DNA from 4 places in the Tigheibacillus halophilus genome. Region 3 is predicted to be linked to each of the others. Evidence: riboswitches for the same ligand, from Rfam matches in the RefSeq annotation. Region 3 holds a riboswitch; each other region holds the start of a gene.
What was found. A riboswitch is a leader RNA that binds a small molecule or an ion and turns the genes downstream of it on or off. The one in region 3 is predicted to bind thiamine pyrophosphate.

Region 1 (4,819 bases), on a different contig from region 3:
CTTTTATCAGCGGTTTGTTATATACAAATGAAAGAGTATGACAAAGCTACCGCGATAATTCGCACATTATTTGAGAAAGCTGAAGCAGATGATGCGGACAATTTATTATTTCTTAGTGAAATGGCATTTATGTGCAGTGTTAAATTGGCTAGAAGAATAGCAACGGCCGCCTTGAAGCAAATGGAAACAAGCGATTTTTCAGATCGTTTTAAGCTTGCCAGATGTTTTTTAATCTTAGGCGAGTCAGAAGAAAAAATGGACAAACTTCCGAGATCTGCTAAATATTATCGCAAGGCACTGGAACATTTTCACGGTGGAGAGGAACGTGATCAACATATGATCCTTTTTCTTCATTTTAAACTCGGAATGCTTTATGCAGCAATGAATCAGGTGCAGGATGCGGTGAATTTTCATTTGAAAGTGATTGAAATGTCCCCGGAAAAAGAGCAGGAAAATTTACGCATACACAGTTTGATCAGCATTGGGAAAATATATGGGAGCAGAGAAGCAGATGAAAAAGCTGTAAGTTATCTAAAACAGGCTCTGGATGAAATTACAGAGACTTCATTGGAGGAAACCTACACGCACGCAGAAGCATTAACAGAAATGGCATTTTATTATTTTGATAAAGGAATGCTTGATGAGGCGTTGCCCCTATACGAGCATGCTATTCGAATTTATGCAGACAGTAAGCAGAGTGAAAATCGGAAGCTGGGAATGATCTATATGCAATACGGATATTGCCTGGAACATAAGAAAAAATCAGAAATAAACCGTGCTGCACAGACTTATGACAAAGCAATCGCGGCGCTTGAAGCTGCGAATGATCCAGAACTGCTGGAGAACGCCCTAGCAGATGTCATTGCTTTTTTTGATATGCATCTGCCCAAACAGAAAAGAAAATATGAAAATAAATTAGTAGAACAAAGCAAAAAATCGCAAGGATTTTAAGGACAGACAACTTTTATGCGTTGTCTGTTATTTTTAAGTCTAGTTTTTAGTCTTTTGTCAGATATATCGTTATAATGAAAATATATTTTTCTAGGAGGAGAGATTGGATGGAAGTAACCGAGGAATACATACCAACATGGGATTTGGATCAAATTTTTACCGGAGGAAGCAAGTCTGGGGAGTTAAGGGATACCATGTCAGCTTTGACGCAAGAGATAGCTAGTGTAAAGGATGAAATCGATCGATTTCATCCATCATCTGCTACAGGAATGAAACTGGTATCCATTATAGAACAGTTGACACCAATTCGAAAAAGACTGCGCGATGTTTTCGCTTATATCAGCTGTCTCAGTGCCCAAGACGTGGATGACAGCAATGCTGCTGTTTTGGTCGCGAAACGCGGTGATTTAAGCGCAAAGATGGGAGCTGTTGGCACGAAGCTCGACCAAAAACTAAAAGAAATTGACGATGCTTCCTGGGAAAAAATGATAAAAACCCCGGAATTGGAAGAAATTGCTTTTGCGCTTACAGAAGCAAGGCGTGAGGCCAAAGAATTATTGCCTTCGGATCAAGAAATATTGATCAATGATTTAGCAGTCGATGGCTATCATGCGTGGAATCAAATGTACGAAACTGTTGTTGGCAGTATGAAGGTCAATGTGGAGGAAAATGGTAAAACAAAACATTATTCTATGGGCCAGGCCTCCAATCAGATGTCCAGTGCTGAGCGACGTAAGCGAAAAAATATGTTTGAAAAAATCCAGAACGAGTGGCAAAAAAATGCGTCCTTGTTTGGGCAAACGTTGAATCATTTGGCTGGCTTCCGTTTACAGATGTATCAACACCGCGGCTGGGATGATGTATTGAAGGAACCACTGACAAACAATCGTATGCAGCAGGCAACACTGGACGCGATGTGGGCGGCGATTGAACAAAATAAAGCACCATTTGTGGCATTCTTAAATAGAAAAGCCAAACTGCTCGGCTTGGAAAAATTAAGTACGTTTGATATAGGGGCACCATTAGGAAAAAATGAAACAAAGGTTTCTTTCACGTCGGGGGCACATCTCATCGTTGAACAGTTTAAACAATTCAGTCCGAAAATGGCCGACTTTGCGAAAATGGCTTTCGAAAACCGCTGGATAGAAGCCGAAGATAGAGCAGGCAAACGCCCGGGAGGGTTTTGTACCAGTTTTCCAAATAAAAAGCAGACCCGCATCTTCATGACATTTTCCGGATCCAAGTCTAATATCGCTACGCTGGCACATGAACTGGGGCACGGTTTTCATCAGCATGTGATGAATGATTTGCACATCATGAACCAAGGCTACGCCATGAATGTGGCTGAAACTGCTTCAACATTCGCTGAAATGATATTGGCAGATGCAGCTGTGAAGCAGGCCGGGACGAAAGAAGAAAAAGTAGTATTGCTAGAAGACAAAGTACGACGGGGAATCACTTTCTTCATGAACATCCATGCCCGCTTCCTATTCGAATTAAAATTTTACGAAGAAAGAAAACTTGGTATGGTACCAGTAGATAAACTAAATGAATTGATGCTGGAAGCCCAAAAAGAAGCTTATTGTGATGCGCTTGATGAATATGATCCAATGTTTTGGGCGTCAAAACTGCATTTTCACAAAACCGGCACACCGTTTTACAATTTCCCATATACGTTCGGATATTTGTTTAGCCTGGGCATCTATGCTCACGCTTTGGAACAAGGAAGCGAATTCGAGGATGCGTATATTGCGCTTTTGCAGGATACTGGCCGAATGAAAGTGGAAGATTTGGCGAAAAAACATCTGAACGTCGATCTGACAAAAACGGATTTTTGGGAAAAAGCTATTCAGCTATGTGTAGAGGATGTGGAGGAATTTCTCAAACTGACAGAATAGTTTCGATACAGCTTGATTTTTAAGTGTTTACAGGCTACAATGTAAGTAACAAGAAAAGCGAATATGCAAGAAGCCTTCAGGGGGAGCCAAATGGCTGAGAGTGAACATAGCGTTCAGACCCTTCGAACCTGTTAGTTAATTCTAGCGTAGGAATGGTGGCTTTTTTGATGGATAATAGCAATGCCGTGAGCGAAATCCCCATCAGGAAAAGCTTCCCCTGGCATTGCTTTTTTTGTGTTTAAAAAAAGGGGGATTGATGGGATATGAATTCTAACAAGACATTATTCATGATAGAAGTAGCCATTTTTACGGCTTTGGCATTGGCACTTGATATGATACCATTTTTGCAATTTAAAATTTGGGCCCAGGGAGGATCGATTTCCTTCGCAATGATTCCAATATTCATTGTGGCATTCCGCTGGGGATTAAAAGGCGGGCTAACGGCAGGATTTCTGTGGGGAATCTTACAGATTCCATTTGGAGGTTATGTACTAGTACCATTGCAAGGCCTCATTGATTACGCCGTCGCATTTACTGTACTTGGATTTGCAGGTATATTCGCCGCTAAAATCAAAGACGCTGTCAAGCATGGCAATAAGAAAGCGTACTTCACTTACATCATGCTTGGCGTTTTGCTTGGTTCAATTTTACGAATGGCCGCGCATCTGATCGCTGGTGCCGTTTTCTTTGCCAAATTTATGCCGGCAGGCTGGAATAATATTTGGATTTATTCACTTGTTTATAATGCATCGTACATGGTTCCGTCATTTATCATTTGTACAGTTGCGATTTTTTTCCTGTTTCACAAGCAGCCGAAATCGCTTTTGCATGCTGCTGCCTGACTGAAATATACTTCTTCGCTCACACGAACGACTGCTGTTTCAAATGGCAGTCTTTTTTCTGTGGATGATCGAACAGAAAATTTATGGAATACTGAATCATTGAATTAACTGTTTTCATTTTTATTGTATAATAGCATCAGGAGGGATTTGTATGAGAGAACTAATTGGCCAATGCCATTGTTGTGGTCAGAATGTTTATTGTGAAAATGGTTTTTTTGATGGGGAGCAAAAGGATGGAAAACTATTATGCAATGAATGTGCGATAAAAGAGGCAGCAGTGAAAAAGAATTAGCAAACCTTTAACTTGGGATTTGGCATATCATGGGGGTATTTCATATAACAGGAAATACTGTGAGCGTGACAAGGAGCAAAAATTATAGAAGGGATATATGGTTCCACTTGGAGAGGAAACAGGTACATTGCTTTGTTTAGGCTTTTCAAGAAAAGAGATCATATATTTTAAACGGTAGCTAACCGTGTCTCATTTATAGGCCGAATTTTATATAATCCTGATACTTGGGAGGAATGAAATTGAAAAAGAAAAAAATCCATAAAACAAATGTAATGCGCATTTTGGATAAAGAAAAAATCAATTATTATATTCATGAATACCAATGGGACGAAAAGCACCTGGATGCTATGTCAGTGGCGGATAAAACAGGTAAACCATACCACAAGATTTTTAAAACATTGGCCGCCGTGGGGGATAAAACAGGTGTGATCATCGCGTGTATCCCTTCTGAGAGGGAGTTGGATTTAAAAGCAGCCGCTAAAATCAGTGACAATAAAAAAGTGGACATGCTACCGATGAAAAAACTGGAGGAGACAACCGGTTACATCCGGGGTGGCTGTTCACCCATCGGAATGAAAAAGCACTATCCGACCTATTTGTCATCTGATGCTGAATCACAAGATACGATCATCATATCCGCTGGGAAAAGAGGCCTGCAAGTAGAGCTGTCACCTGATGACTTACAGCAAATGACAGATGCAGTATTTGGAAACCTTACCATGTGATTTTGCATGGGTTGAGAAGCATTTTGAATAACCCGAAGATGTCCTCTAATTATTAGGCTTCTCTAAAGAATTCTGCCACGCTGCCTGATTTCACTTCATGCAACATGCCAA
Region 2 (4,819 bases), on a different contig from region 3:
TAACCAGCTGGGACAGTCCCCACCGCTGTGTCACTTGAATTTAGTGCGGCGGGGATCTGTCCCTTTATATGTTTGTGACAGCTTCTTCGATATTGTCAGCCTTTGTGATGACGCTGATGACAGCTACTCCATTCGCACCTGCTTCGATTACTTTCGCTGCATTGCCAGTGTCTATACCACCTATACCGACAATGGGAAGTTTAGGATATTTGGAGCGAAGGCTTTCCACCCATTTTGTCCCAGTCACTTGTTTGGCATCTTCCTTGCTTGTCGTCTGATAAATTGGACCTGCGCCAATATAATCAATGAGCGACAAGGGACTGACAGCCAGTTCGGCATCATTGAACACCGATAACCCTATTGCCAAATTTGGGTGTTTCTCGCGTATCTTTGCTGCGGAAATATCATCCTGCCCAATATGAACACCATCCACTTGTAATAATTCGATCAAGTCTACATCATCGTTGATGAAAAATGGTATATCCTCGTTATAGCAGATGTCACGCAGTTTCATTGCCATTGCTATCTTCGCTTGTCCTGTCAGCGAGCCTTTTCCTTTTTCGCGAAATTGAAATGCAGTAATACCTCCAGAAATCGCTTCCCTCAGAATTTGTTCCGGATCCTGTTTTATGCAATTTTGTGTACCCATAATGAAATATTTTCGTAACCATTCTTTTTTGAAAAGTTTCATGATATTCTCCTTACTGTTTCGCTAGAGTACCTTAACGGGAGCTTATTTGCCGTGAAATGTGCGGCAGTCTGATTTGCCAAATGATATATATCATTGGCTTTCTAGTATTATAAGTCCTGGATGGTTTCTCTTTCATGGAATAGCATTTCCTCTCGTGCTGCCCAATGGTTGGTTGGGCCGTTGCCATTGCCGATATCAAAAGAATTCCTTATTGCTGCTGTAACAAACATTTTGGCTTTGCGTACAGATGTCAAGAGTGGCATGCCCTGGCTTAAAAATGCTGTTACGGCTGCGGAGTAAGTGCATCCCGTACCATGTGTATTTTCTGTTTCAATTCGTTTGGCAGTGAAAGTGTGCATTTCTTTTCCATCATATAAAAAATCAACTGCGTCACCTTTCATATGTCCGCCTTTTATCAGCGCAGCGCCGGCACCGTATTTATCAACAAGCAGTTTTGCCGCTTCCTGCATATCTGTTGTGGTTTCGATTTTCTTTCCCGTTAAATATACGGCCTCGTGTATATTTGGCGTAACCAATGTTGTCAAAGGAAGCAGGTGGTCCCTTAGGTACAGACGGGAATTTTCCGCAATCAAGGCATCACCACTCGTGGCTACCATCACCGGGTCCATCACATAAGGAAAATGGCCTTCTTGCAAATATTGTGCGACTGCTTGCATCATTTCCTTATCGGCGATCATTCCGGTTTTTACTGCATGTACCGGCATATCTGAAAAGACACTGTTTAATTGACTGCTGAGCATTGAAAGCGGTATATGATGTAATTCCTGTACGCCTGTCGTATTTTGTGCGACCACAGAAGTGATAACCGACATGCCATAACTCTTCAACTCTTCAAACGTTTTTAAATCGGCCTGGATTCCTGCCCCGCCAGTAGGGTCTGTCCCAGCGATGGTAAGCGCGCAAGATACTTTTTTCATTTGATTGCCTCCTTAGAAGCCACTAGTCAAGTTCCGTCTATGTAAGCCGCTTCCCAAGTTGCAGCTCCAGCCGACAGCTCTTACGGAAGGCTTCAGATAAAAATTTATAAAATTTCGCTTTGCACTACGCAAGCACAATGGGATATATACACCATATCTTTGAAATGTGTATCTATTAATGGGGTGGGAAGATTGGGCTTTTCCCTTTGAGTCTTGAAACGATAATCAGGCCGATACATGCCCCTGTCACGCTGCTTACGAGGAAAGATGGAACAAAAAACATGGCGCCATCATTGCTGCCTAAAAACAGCTTGGCAAATGGTACGGAAAGAAAAGCGCCAATGATACCAGTTCCAACTATTTCGCCGGCGGCAGCCCATATGGCATGGTGGAATTTCCTCGCAAGCAGCCCTGCCAGCAAAGCACCAATCATACCACCGGGAAATGCTATCAGCGTGCCAATACCAAGCATGTTGCGGAGTAACCCGATCATAAATGCGATCACAACTGCTGGGAATGGTCCGAGTGTCACTGCGGCCATTACATTTACCGCATGCTGCACTGGATAGGCTTTTGCTATGCCAGCGGGAAACCATAATAACTGTGAGCCGATTGTTCCAATTGCAATAAAGACGGCCATTGTCGTGAGTAAACGTGTTCGGTGCAAAGACAACCTCCTTTCCGGGCGCAAAAAAGCCAGATTCTGTGAGAAGAACCTGGCTTGTGTAAGCTGAAATAGCATGGACTACTGTCCGACTACTTCCCTCCGCTGGTATTAACCAGATCAGGTTCATAAGAGTCGGAAAGCTCGGTGCTTTCCTCTCAGCCCGCTTAGGGCACCCCTAGTAGTATTACAAATATTCACTTCTTTTTTAGGATAACAAAAGATTAGCAGTTTGTCATGAGAAATGGATAGTATCATTGAAATAAGTTTTTCGCGCTGCGCCTGCCAAATGATTTCAGCAGTGAATTACCATGTCATTCGAGACGATGATCCTTATCGGCATTTTACCGGTGTAGGTGACAGTATCTCCATCTCGCCAGATGATCAGACAATCATCTTCTCTTATTATGTAAACGGCAAACAATCCATATACAAGGCCGATATTGATGGCAAGAATGTAAGCAGAATAGTCGTTTCCAAAGATGAACAACTGCAACGCCCTGTATTTGCGAACGATGGAAAGCATATGCTATATCTTGCCAAATCTGCAAACGGTGTAAATGAGTTATATGTAGCGGACGAAAACGGCAGGGAAGTGAAAAAAGTGGGGCCTGCTGATATGCATGTGGCAGCAGCAGCTTTCGCACCTGATAGCAAACAAACCTATTACGTTGGAATGGATGCGAAGGCGTACAGTAAATTATATGAGACGGGTGCCGAAAATGAAGGAGCTCCACAAGAAGACTTTGATATCTACGTTGTTGCACTTGATGGGGGACATAATGAGCGATTGACAACGAGACATGGTTTTGCGCTGTCAGATCTTCAGGTATCTACAGATGGAAAGCTGCTTTATTACAGCAGTTTTAATGGCGAAAAGCAAGAGGTGCATGTCTTAGAGCCATTTCCAGTAGGGCAATGTAGTGTTTTTAGCATATGTAAAAGCTGAAATAACACTGTTTTCTTCGCTGTAGCTGACTAAAGAAGGTGAAAGGGGCATATATTTATCTGTAGAAAGCAATTTACCGAACGTTGCGAGCATCGTTATATATGTTGTCGAATCTGACGGGGAAAATTTACTAACCTTACAGCTTTTATGCTATTCTATAAGTATTCAAAAAAAGGGGGAAGAAGATGACAGATTACACATACCAATTACTGGCTATCATCATTTATTTGGCTGGCATGCTGGCAATTGGCTGGTATGCGTATCGCCGTACAGCCAATTTGACAGATTATATGCTTGGCGGCAGGTCACTCGGCCCAGCTGTAACAGCGTTGAGTGCGGGAGCCGCTGACATGTCAGGCTGGCTGCTGATGGGGCTTCCCGGCGCCATCTATGTATCTGGACTCAGCGAGGCTTGGATGGCAATAGGGTTGACCATCGGCGCTTATTTGAATTGGCTGTTTGTCGCGCCGCGTTTGCGTGTATATACGCAAGTATCGAGCAATTCCATCACCATCCCAAGTTATTTAGACAGCCGATTGAAGGATAACTCGAAAATCCTGCGAATAGCTTCCGGACTAATCATCCTGGTTTTTTTCACTTTCTATGTTTCATCAGGTATGGTAGCAGGCGGAGTCTTTTTTGAAAGCTCTTTCAATATGAGCTATCATGGCGGTTTGCTTTTGGTTTCGGCTGTAGTGATTGCTTACACGCTTTTTGGCGGCTTTTTGGCTGTGAGCTACACGGACTTTGTACAAGGACTAATCATGTTCTTAGCACTTATTCTTGTGCCGCTCTTCGGTTTCTTTCTAACGGGAGGTTTTGGCGAAACAACCGAATCTATTCGTTCGGTGAACCCGCATGCTTTCAGCTTGGTTAAAGGAGTTTCTTTTGCTGCTATCATATCATCAGCAGCCTGGGGACTCGGCTATTTTGGACAGCCGCATATCATCGTCCGCTTCATGGCTATCAAATCGGTAAAAGAAACGAAGCAAGCCAGAAGGATCGGGATTGGCTGGATGGCGTTAAGCTTGATTGGAGCATCTGCGACTGCTCTGATAGGCATCGCGTATTTTAAGCAACATCCGGGTGCTTCGTTAAGTGATCCGGAAGCGATTTTTATTGCGCTGGGTCAAATTATTTTTCACCCATTTATCGCGGGGGTTCTCTTGGCAGCAGTGCTGGCAGCAATCATGAGCACTATTTCTTCCCAATTGATCGTTACTTCATCCGCTTTGGTGGAAGATCTGTATAAAGCCATCATCAAAAATGATGAAGATGATAAGAAGTACGTGTTCTATGGCAGGATGGCCATTCTGATCATTTCATTGATTGCGATGTATTTCGCCTGGGAAAAAAATGCTACCATATTGGACCTCGTCAGCTTTGCCTGGGCCGGTTTCGGAGCAGCGTTTGGACCGACTATATTGCTTTCACTGTACTGGCGCAAAATCAACTCTATCGGTGCGCTTTCCGGAATGGTTATCGGAGCGGTGACGGTTATCGTATGGGGGAACATCGAAGCATTATCTTCCACCTTGTATGAAATCATTCCGGGTTTCATTTTAAACTTTATCGTT
Region 3 (4,819 bases):
CTCCGATGACAGCGATAAACTCCCCCTCACGTATAGATAGGGAAGCATGCTGGACAATCTGTTTTTGTTTAACAGACCAGGATAGATCCTTCGCTGAAAGAAGGACTTCCGATGCCATATGGTGTTGTACCATATTAATTTCCGGCAATGGCAGCTGAATGGGAGCTGCCTGTGCTGCAAAATCCTCCAGTGTGAAGGGGAGGCAATCCAAATGTTCTTGAGCATGCTGGATGAAATATTGTGTTATCTTTGGCAGCCAGATACCTTCTTCCTTTAATTGTCGATGGTGTGTCAGGACTGCATCCTTCAGATTGCCATCAAAGAAGATAGTTCCTGATTTATTTAACAGCACACATCGGGAAGCGATATCTGTCCAGCCATCGAGGTGATGTTCAATGACGATAAGGGAACAATTCGTTTTCTGTTGTAATTTTTTAATGATCTGAAGCACTTCATTGGTTGCGACTGGGTCTAGATTGGCAGTCGGTTCATCAAGTACTAGCAGGGCAGGTTCCATTGCCAGAATACAAGCCAATGCAAGTTTTTGCTTTTGGCCGCCGGATAAGCTTGCGATCGTAGATGTTTTGTAAGCTGACATGTCCACAAGTGCTAAGGCATGATCTATTTTTTGACCGATTTCTGCTGGAGGTGTGCCGATGTTTTCCAATCCAAATGCAATCTCATCATCAACTTGCATCATGCAAAATTGTGTTTCTGGATCTTGGAAAACGACACCGACCAATTGAGAAAGCTCGCCAGGAAAGAAAGCTGCTGCGTGTTTTCCGTCAAATAGAATTTCACCAGCCATTTGACCGTCCAACTCTCTTGGGAATAGACCGTTCAAACATAGTGTCAAAGTACTTTTTCCAGAGCCGCTCGGCCCAAGCAGAAGCAGCGTTTCGCCATGTGCCACCTCAAAGCTTATGTTGGATAATGTCTTATGATTTGTGTGATTTTCAAACTGCAACTGGAGCTGGTTAATCTTTACTAATGGGTTCATGCTGCATTTTTCCTCCGATATACTTTTCCTAAAGCGAAACTGTCCAGTACGCCGGTTTTAGCCAAATTGTCACTGATAGCTTTACCGATCAAGCCGGCAATCAACGCGCCGCTGATCATGCGGGTAGCCAGCATAGCCATGACATACCCTGTTTCAAGGACAGCATATCCGCTGACAAAGTAACCGTAGACAAAACTGGTCAGGGCGGAGCCGACTCCGGCGGACATTAATACCCATATGTTATAGCTGCGCCATCTCGTGATGGCGAAAGCTGCCTCTGCACCGATGCCTTGGACCATGCCAGTAATGATTAACATCGGTCCGGTTGCATTACCTATCAGCATTTCGACCATGGCTGCAATCGTTTCTGATAAAAAAGCAGCGCCGGGTTTTCGAATGATATAAGCCGCTATGGTGGAAACAATGAACCAAATACCAAAAATGAAGTCATAGCCAATGGGCCCGAAAAAACCTACCAATAACTTCCCTAAAGGTAAAAAGGCAAGATAAACAACTGCGAAAACAACAGACAATGCAGCCATGACGACAATTTCTTTAAAGCGCCATTGTTTCATCTGCGGACCCCCCTTTTAAAGATGGGCTGTTGGCTGAAATAGTCACTGTCATGACAGTATGGCTGGACCCCGATGCAACTGTCTGGTTGAAAACTTTTTCCAGACCATCAAATATGTGTAAAGCACTCCCCCTCAGATATGTAGAGTAATGAGCAGGAGATACATGGACGTATGCTTTCATCGCGTCAATCTGCTTATAAATCATGTCCATATAATGCACCCCTCCAAGTGGATACAAGGAAAATTTGGCAGATACCTCTTGCTGGATATTTTGAATGGCTTGCAAGTTTGCAGGTTCATCATCTTCAGCAAGGTAAACATCCCCGGCAGCATCCCCCGGGCAGCCGATAGAGTAGGTTGCCTGATAAGCGATATGTTCGCCTGTTTGTGCCGCGATTATGAAAATGGCTTTGGATACATCAAATACGTGAACTGCTTTGCCGCGGATGGTGGTCGTCACATCGTCCGTTCGCATCCACACTTTTGTGGAATCCACCTTCTCAAGTGTTCCTAAAATGATATCGATAAATTGGTTGCACATCGGGTGTAATGAAAAACTTACTCCCACGATTTCGCCGGAATGACATGCTTCGTTTGACATATTATATACCTCCTGTTTTTTGCAGAAGAGAACTGTACACGTAAAAAAATGCATTCGCGAGGAATGCAGTAGTTTAGTAGATGGGTATAAGTGATAGATTTATGCCCATGATTGACTACGCTTCCCCACGCTGGTATTATCCAGATCGGGTGCAAAGGGTCGGAACAAAATGATTGTCCTTCTCAGCCGTGTACAGCTCCCCTGGTGTCATTGAATAGATTTTTTTAAAAGAAAAAGTTTTTGTCAGAACGTAAAATCAATTGTTTCATCGGTTTGTTTTTCATAGCCCTTCATATATTGGATCCGACGTTGCGCTGACCCGCGATTGACTTGTTCATCAGCATGATAAGAAGATCGGACAAGCGGGCCGGACTCACAATGACGGAATCCCTTTTTCAAGGCGATCTCCTTCAGTTCAGCGAATTCATCCGGATGATAGTACTTTTCCACAAATAAATGCTTTCTGGTAGGCTGCAAGTACTGGCCAATCGTCATAATGTCAACACCATGAGCCAGCAAGTCATCCATAGCCTGGACAATCTCTTCTTTTGTTTCACCCAGGCCAAGCATGATGCTGGATTTCGTTGGTGTGTGCGGTGCAATCAATTTGACACGCTGCAAGAGTTGAAGTGAACGATCATACTGTGCCTTTGCGCGTACGCGTTTTGTCAAACGACGTACTGTTTCGATATTGTGGTTGAAAATATCCGGCTTGCTGTTCATTAGCGTATATAAACTTTCATAATCACCTTTCATATCTGAAGGTAAAACCTCGATAGTGCAACCTGGATTCTTCTGTCGGATGGCGTTGACCGTTTCAGCAAATACGGCTGCGCCTCCATCATTCAAGTCATCCCGGGCCACAGCTGTGACTACCACATGTTTGAGCCCCATGATGGCGACAGAGTCTGCCACTCTGTCAGGCTCGCCCCAGTCCAATTCATTGGGCAACCCTGTTTTGACCGCACAAAAGCGGCAACCGCGTGTACATGTATCACCAAGGATCATGAATGTTGCAGTTTGCCGTTCACTCCAGCATTCATGGATATTAGGACATTTCGCTTCCTCGCAAACCGTATGCAATCTTTTTTCACGCATTAATTTTTTTAAGCCAGTATAGGATTTGTTCGTATTTAATTTAATTTTTAACCATTCCGGTTTGCGAATGTATTCCTTTTGCTGCACCATGATGTTCACCTCTGATTTTTTATTTGGCGTCCATGAGCGTTCCGAGAAGATAGTTAGATTTTGCAAGAGAGTGCACTTCCTCCCATTGCGAATTTGTTAATACGATGGGGCGAAGAGATATATCCAGGCCATGTTGGAAACCGGTATAAAACGCTTGCTTCACTTCGCCGTAAGAATGCTTTTTTAGCTTGATTTGATCCATCGTGATCGCTTTTTGAATGAACTGGCTTTTCTTCTTTTGCCGTACTGCTTCAGATGGAAAAGCAAACAAATCAAATAGCATATGTGCATTGATGCTCATAGGAATGGATCCATGCTGGAGCAATGTGCCTTGCTTGCGGGTTTGTGCATTTCCAGATATCTTTTTACCTTCAAAAACCATTTCATAGTAAGCGGTCTTTTCAAAACATATAGCAGTAATGTTTTTATCACGTTCTCTCCCAGGTGTTGCATAGCAAGCTGCTATTCCTAAGTTTCTGTAGCCCTGAAGCACTCCTTTTGATAACACATGATAAGCTTCTGTAATTGACGTTGGGATGGCATGATGGTTTTCAGAGATGACAATGCTGTATGTAAGCTCATTGTCGTGCAGAACAGCACTTCCGCCAGTCAGACGCCTAACAAGCTGGCAGCCATGTTTTTGCAATCCATCGAAATCGATATATTCCATTTTTTGAAAGTGTCCAATGGACAGGCTTGGACGAGACCAGCCATATAGCCGCAATGTCGGGGGAATGCGTCCCTGGCTGTGCCATCTTAATAAAGCTTCGTCCAGAGCCATATTGGTAGCTGCGTCGTGTAATCCACTATCCAAAAAACCCCATGTTTCTGTCACTGTTCCTCACCTCCCTATTTGATAAGCTGCATGTTGGATTTATGTGTTAATAAAAAAACTGCATTTCTTGGAAGAAATGCAGTCATGTCAGTTAATCACTGGTTTAATAAATACAAGACTGCACTTCCCCACGCTGGTATTATCCAGATCGGGTGCAAAGGGTCAGAACGTAATTGTTCTTCTCAGCTAATCATACAAGCTCCCCTAGTGCGAATTTTACCGTATGCAGTTTTCTAAATTTATCATAACGAGATTTGAATGGAATGTAAAGGAAAAGATTGAAAAATATACTATCTTCAGAGGAATTGAATGTCAGGCTGCACCATATAAAAATCAAATGTGAAAATGATGAAACCAAATGGTAAAAGGGAAAGTATATAAGGGGAGGAAGGCAGGTTTGGAAAAAGCAAAGTGACAGGATAATAAATTTGGTATGACACTATAATGAGCTTGGCTCCCCATATCTTCGTCCGTGTTTATGTGCTTGTCAGCCTGTATTATAATAAATAGGGAGTTCATATTCAGTTCATAAATTGATTGTAAGATACTATCAGTCACACAGGAAATGGACTTAGATTCGGTTACTATAACAAAGTACGTTTGAATCGTTCGGTATTTTG
Region 4 (4,819 bases), on a different contig from region 3:
TGACCCAGGAAGGTGCTTTGAATGCCGTCCATTTGGATGTCCCTGAAATCATTTCTTTCATCCATCAGTTCGAGAAAAAATTTGCAATTGACCTTCCTTTCGAACACCAGACGCCAGGTCGGCTGGCAGAGCAAATTTGTGCGATTGTGAAAAAGGGGGACAGGCAATGAATAATATGATGATTATCGGCCAATATGTTCCTGGAAGATCAGTTGTCCACCGGCTCGACCCCCGAACAAAGATAACGATCATTTTCTTTTTCGTCATCTTTGTGTTTTTTGCTAATAACCTTGCAAGCTATGCGTTGCTTACAATATTCGCTGTGTTGAGTGTACTGATGTCACGTGTGCCGATCCGTTACATTTTAAAAGGGCTGACGCCAATTTGGTTTCTGATCGTGTTTACCTTTTTACTGCATCTGATTGTTACGAAGGAGGGGGCTGTAGCGTTTGAAATATTTTCATTCAAAGTGTATACAGGGGGCATCATACAGGGCTTTGCTATTTCCATGCGTTTCTTTTTGTTGATTGTCGTCACTTCGCTGTTGACCCTGACGACAACGCCGATCGAAATTACCGATGCCATCGAAGTCATGCTAGGTCCTCTGAAAAAAGTGAAATTCCCGGTGCATGAGCTCGCCCTGATGATGTCCATTTCTTTGCGGTTCATTCCCACCTTAATGCAGGAAACAGAAAAAATATCCAAGGCGCAAGCCTCCAGAGGTGTCGATTTCCGCACGGGTCCGATCAAAGAGCGGATCAAAGCGGTTGTCCCGTTGCTAGTTCCCTTGTTTGTCAGTGCATTTAAGCGTGCTGAGGAGCTTGCCATGGCGATGGAGGCAAGAGGGTACCAAGGGGGAGAAGGACGCTCTAAACTGCGGGAATTGAAGATAAGCGGTATAGATATTGCTATATATATATTATTTATCGCCGTTATCATTGTATTATTTTTTGTAAGATCATAAAAGATTGCTGCAGGAGGAAAGAAAGGCATGTCTAAAATCAAATGTGTGATCAGTTATGATGGCAGCGGTTTTGCTGGCTATCAAATCCAGCCGGGAAAGCGAACAGTACAAGGAGAAATTGAAAAGGTGCTGACAAAGATACACAAGGGGAAACCCGTTCGCATTTACGCTTCCGGCAGAACTGATAGTGGTGTACATGCGCTAGGCCAAGTCATCCATTTTGAGACGGATAACATCATGTCTGCAGCAAGCTGGAAACAAGCGTTGAATGCCATGGTACCTCATGATATCTTTATTAAAGATGCGATGCGTGTACCAGATACCTTTCATGCCCGTTTTGATGTGGTGGAGAAGGAATACCATTACGTGGTTTCACGCTCCAAGGAACCAGATGTATTCAAGCGTCATTATGCCTACCATTTTCCTTATACATTAGATGTAGGGCGAGTCCAGCGTGCCTGCAGCTGTTTTGAAGGTACCCACGACTTCACGACCTTCTCCTCTGCCAAATCAACAGCAAAAGGAAGTAAAGAAAGAACGCTGTTTGAAGTCTCCTGCGAAGAGCATGGCAATGAACTTATTTTCATCTTCCGGGGGAGCGGTTATCTTTATAATATGGTACGCATTTTGGTTGGCACATTGCTGGATATCGGGCAGGGTAATATGGAAGCGGGAGATATACCAGATCTTTTTGCAAAAAAGGATCGTCGCCTGGCAGGCAAGACTGTACCACCGGAGGGGTTATATTTGTGGCATGTCGTGTATGATCGGGTAAAATGATCTGTAAATCTGCTGTAAATTAAAACTAGCAATCATTTTACTTTGCATCATTCAGAAAATAAGGTAAAGTAAAGACAAATAAATAAAACAGTCCACTAGGGGTGCCATTTGGCTGAGATAAGACAGCGTCTTGATCCCTTTGAACCTGATCTAGTTCGAACTAGCGTAGGAAAGTGGAGATGGCATGTATACTATTCTTGTATCATAAACCACTCCATTTCTGGGGTGTTTTTTTATTTTCTACTCAAGCGCAGGAAGGTTGGTGAGGCTTTGTAACAGATGACTTATTGAAACTGTCCTGTCGTCATGAATTCTTGATTAAACATTCATTTGAGGAGTGGTTGAACATGGATTATATTGCCAAAATAAGAGAAAACAGCCCGTTCATTTTTAACATTACAAATGAGGTTGCAACAAACTTTGCAGCAAACGGATTGATAGCGATTGGTGCTTCGCCTGCTATGTCGCATACTCCAAGAGAAGCGGAGGAAATGGCACGTCATGCCGATGCGGTCGTACTGAATTTGGGCACACTGACTGAGGATCGGGCTGAAGCAATGTTAAAAGCAGGTAAAACAGCTAATGATGCAGGGGTGCCTGTCATATTGGACCCTATCGCTGCTGGTGCAACTACTTTTAGAACCGAAGTCATTGCAGAAATATTAAGCACTGTGAAATTGGCAGTTATCAAGGCAAATGCCGGTGAGATTGCTGTGTTAGGAAATGTTTTGAAAGAGACGAAAGGACCTGATTCACCAATTGAAAAAAATGATCCTAATGTGGCAGCTGCGGTTGCTGAAAAATATAAAACGATTGTCATTGCAACTGGAAAAACAGATGTAATTTCGGATGGTTCGAGAAGGACCCTTTGTGATAATGGCCATCCAATGCTCCAAAACATCACTGCAAGCGGATGCCTGCTAACATCGATCGTCGGAGCGTTTGCAAGTGTCACTCAAGACATGTATGAAGCGGCTGTTTGGGCCACAGCCAGCTATGGTATCGCAGCAGAGCTGGCAATGAAAACAGCTGAAGGCCCAGGGACTTTTATTCCAGCATTGCTTGATCAGTTGTACGCCTTGGACCAAGAGAAGGTGAAGGGGTATCAACGCATACAGGAAATGGAAGAAGAAAGGAAAGTGTTTTGATTCCGGTAAAGAGCTGGCTGACTACGCATTGAAAAGGAGGAAGAAGCAATGATGGAAACGCTTTTATTTATTGAAACCGGTACTGGTATTGATGTGCACGGGCAGGATGTTAATGTAGCAGCAGAAAGGGCTGTGATCGATGCCATTCATTATAATTCCATGCCAGGCATGAAGAAGATACTTCCGAATGGAAATCTGCAAGCAATGAAAGTGAATGTAAAACTTGGTATTCCCAGAGACCGTAACAAACTGGATAAAGAAAAGATCAAGCAGATGATTCCATATGGCACGGTGTCAGTTGAAGTACTGGAAGGCGGTTTGGCCACAACGAGCGGCATTTTTCTCGAAGAGCAACAAGATACAAATGATTTGATGTATATTGTGAACGCTGTTGTTGAAGTGGGTTACTGATTCATTTTTGGTTACGTTTATGCTGGCGGCATGACAAGCCGGCGAACATGGCAAAGGTTTTTATCAAATAAACGAATAAGGGGGCATTTTTTATGCGTTTTTCAGAAATCTTAAGGGAAGCAACCAAACATAGCTGGGAATTAAGCTTGCATCATCCATTTGTCCAAGGAATTGTCCGCGGCGATTTGCCGCTAAGTACATTTAAAAACTATATTATGCAAGATATCTATTACCTTAAGCATTATGGGAAGGTACATGCATTTGCAGCAGCGCATGCAGATGATTTTAGTGTCGCCGCGAAATTAGCTGATAAAGCAAGGAGGACTGCACAAGCAGAACTTACCGTTCACCAGGAACATGCAAAGCTTTTGCATATTACAGACGAAGACATCAAAAACTTTAAACCGGCTCCAACAGCGTATGCTTATACATCACACATGTATCGTGCAGCTTTGTCCGGCAGTCTTGCACAGATCGTTGCTTCCATGCTTCCATGCTACTGGCTATATGCAGATATAGGGTTAAAAAACAAAGAGGCTAAGCCGAAGGAAAAAATCTATGAAAACTGGATACAAACGTATGCAAGTGATTGGTTTCAGGAATCAACGCAGGAAATGATCGACTTGTTAGATACACTAGCAAGTGAAGCAAGTAATGCTGAAAAAGAAAAGATAAAGCAACAGTTTATCTTATCCAAGGAATACGAACTCGCTTTCTGGGAGATGGCTTACAGCTTTGAAACGTGGCTATCGGAAAGAGAGCATACAAAAACTACTGTTTAAATATCGACTGTTTATCGTCTTTGAATGGACATATGAAGGGTTTTCAAACATGTAAAAGGTCAGGATATACAGGAAGCAACCTCAACCCTTTGCAAAAGAAAGAAAATCTTTATAAAACTTGACATCGCGCCTTGCTTGTTATATGATAGCTTATGGCATTTTATTTCTAAATCCATGATTAGCCCCGGAAACTAATTATGTTGAAAATAGAAATAATCAACTGAAACGAATTTAATTTGGAGGGTAACTTACCATGCGTACAACTTTCATGGCTAATGAATCTAATATAGAACGCAAATGGCTTGTTGTCGACGCTGAAGGTCAACGTCTTGGACGTTTGGCAAGCGAAGTAGCTGCAATTCTTCGCGGCAAGCATAAGCCTACGTATACACCACATGCTGATACTGGTGACAATGTGATCATTATCAATGCTGAAAAAGTGGAATTGACAGGTCATAAACTAAGCGACAAAATGTACTATCGTCACTCTGGTCATCCAGGCGGTTTGAAATCCCGCAATGCTGACGAAATGCGTACAAAATATCCTGAGCAAATGCTGGAGATCGCTGTTAAAGGCATGCTGCCTAAAGGATCACTCGGACGCAAAATGGGTAAAAAATTGCACGTCTACAGAGGCGCTGAACATAATCATCAAGCACAAAAACCTGAAATCTACGAACTTCGCGGATAATTAATAGGGAGGTAAATCAATTGGCACAAGTACAATACTACGG

Region 1: it holds a riboswitch for thiamine pyrophosphate, as region 3 does, so the genes downstream of both, thiT (energy-coupled thiamine transporter ThiT) here and ACFSMW_RS18265 (YkoF family thiamine/hydroxymethylpyrimidine-binding protein) in region 3, are expected to answer to the same signal.
Region 2: it holds a riboswitch for thiamine pyrophosphate, as region 3 does, so the genes downstream of both, thiW (energy coupling factor transporter S component ThiW) here and ACFSMW_RS18265 (YkoF family thiamine/hydroxymethylpyrimidine-binding protein) in region 3, are expected to answer to the same signal.
Region 4: it holds a riboswitch for thiamine pyrophosphate, as region 3 does, so the genes downstream of both, thiM (hydroxyethylthiazole kinase) here and ACFSMW_RS18265 (YkoF family thiamine/hydroxymethylpyrimidine-binding protein) in region 3, are expected to answer to the same signal.

Annotation. Positions count from the first base shown of each region.
Region 1 is NZ_JBHUIZ010000003.1:458,726-463,544, forward strand. Features, by position in the region: gene ACFSMW_RS02815 (tetratricopeptide repeat protein) at 1-951, shown strand, start outside; gene ACFSMW_RS02820 (M3 family oligoendopeptidase) at 1,059-2,849, shown strand; TPP riboswitch at 2,919-3,019, shown strand; gene thiT (energy-coupled thiamine transporter ThiT) at 3,113-3,691, shown strand; gene ACFSMW_RS02830 (hypothetical protein) at 3,843-3,983, shown strand; gene ybaK (Cys-tRNA(Pro) deacylase) at 4,256-4,708, shown strand.
Region 2 is NZ_JBHUIZ010000003.1:396,055-400,873, forward strand. Features, by position in the region: gene ACFSMW_RS02505 (nicotinate phosphoribosyltransferase) at 1-3, shown strand, start outside; gene thiE (thiamine phosphate synthase) at 65-691, opposite strand; gene thiD (bifunctional hydroxymethylpyrimidine kinase/phosphomethylpyrimidine kinase) at 799-1,629, opposite strand; gene thiW (energy coupling factor transporter S component ThiW) at 1,805-2,296, opposite strand; TPP riboswitch at 2,374-2,483, opposite strand; gene ACFSMW_RS02525 (TolB family protein) at 2,538-3,242, shown strand; gene putP (sodium/proline symporter PutP) at 3,428-4,819, shown strand, end outside.
Region 3 is NZ_JBHUIZ010000016.1:72,708-77,526, forward strand. Features, by position in the region: gene ACFSMW_RS18255 (ABC transporter ATP-binding protein) at 1-1,000, opposite strand, end outside; gene ACFSMW_RS18260 (ECF transporter S component) at 997-1,575, opposite strand; gene ACFSMW_RS18265 (YkoF family thiamine/hydroxymethylpyrimidine-binding protein) at 1,556-2,176, opposite strand; TPP riboswitch at 2,282-2,389, opposite strand; gene lipA (lipoyl synthase) at 2,420-3,373, opposite strand; gene ACFSMW_RS18275 (lipoate--protein ligase family protein) at 3,384-4,199, opposite strand; TPP riboswitch at 4,308-4,415, opposite strand.
Region 4 is NZ_JBHUIZ010000009.1:49,418-54,236, forward strand. Features, by position in the region: gene ACFSMW_RS10915 (energy-coupling factor ABC transporter ATP-binding protein) at 1-170, shown strand, start outside; gene ACFSMW_RS10920 (energy-coupling factor transporter transmembrane component T family protein) at 167-964, shown strand; gene truA (tRNA pseudouridine(38-40) synthase TruA) at 992-1,744, shown strand; TPP riboswitch at 1,832-1,933, shown strand; gene thiM (hydroxyethylthiazole kinase) at 2,092-2,892, shown strand; gene ACFSMW_RS10935 (Lin0512 family protein) at 2,941-3,303, shown strand; gene tenA (thiaminase II) at 3,396-4,085, shown strand; gene rplM (50S ribosomal protein L13) at 4,339-4,776, shown strand; gene rpsI (30S ribosomal protein S9) at 4,797-4,819, shown strand, end outside.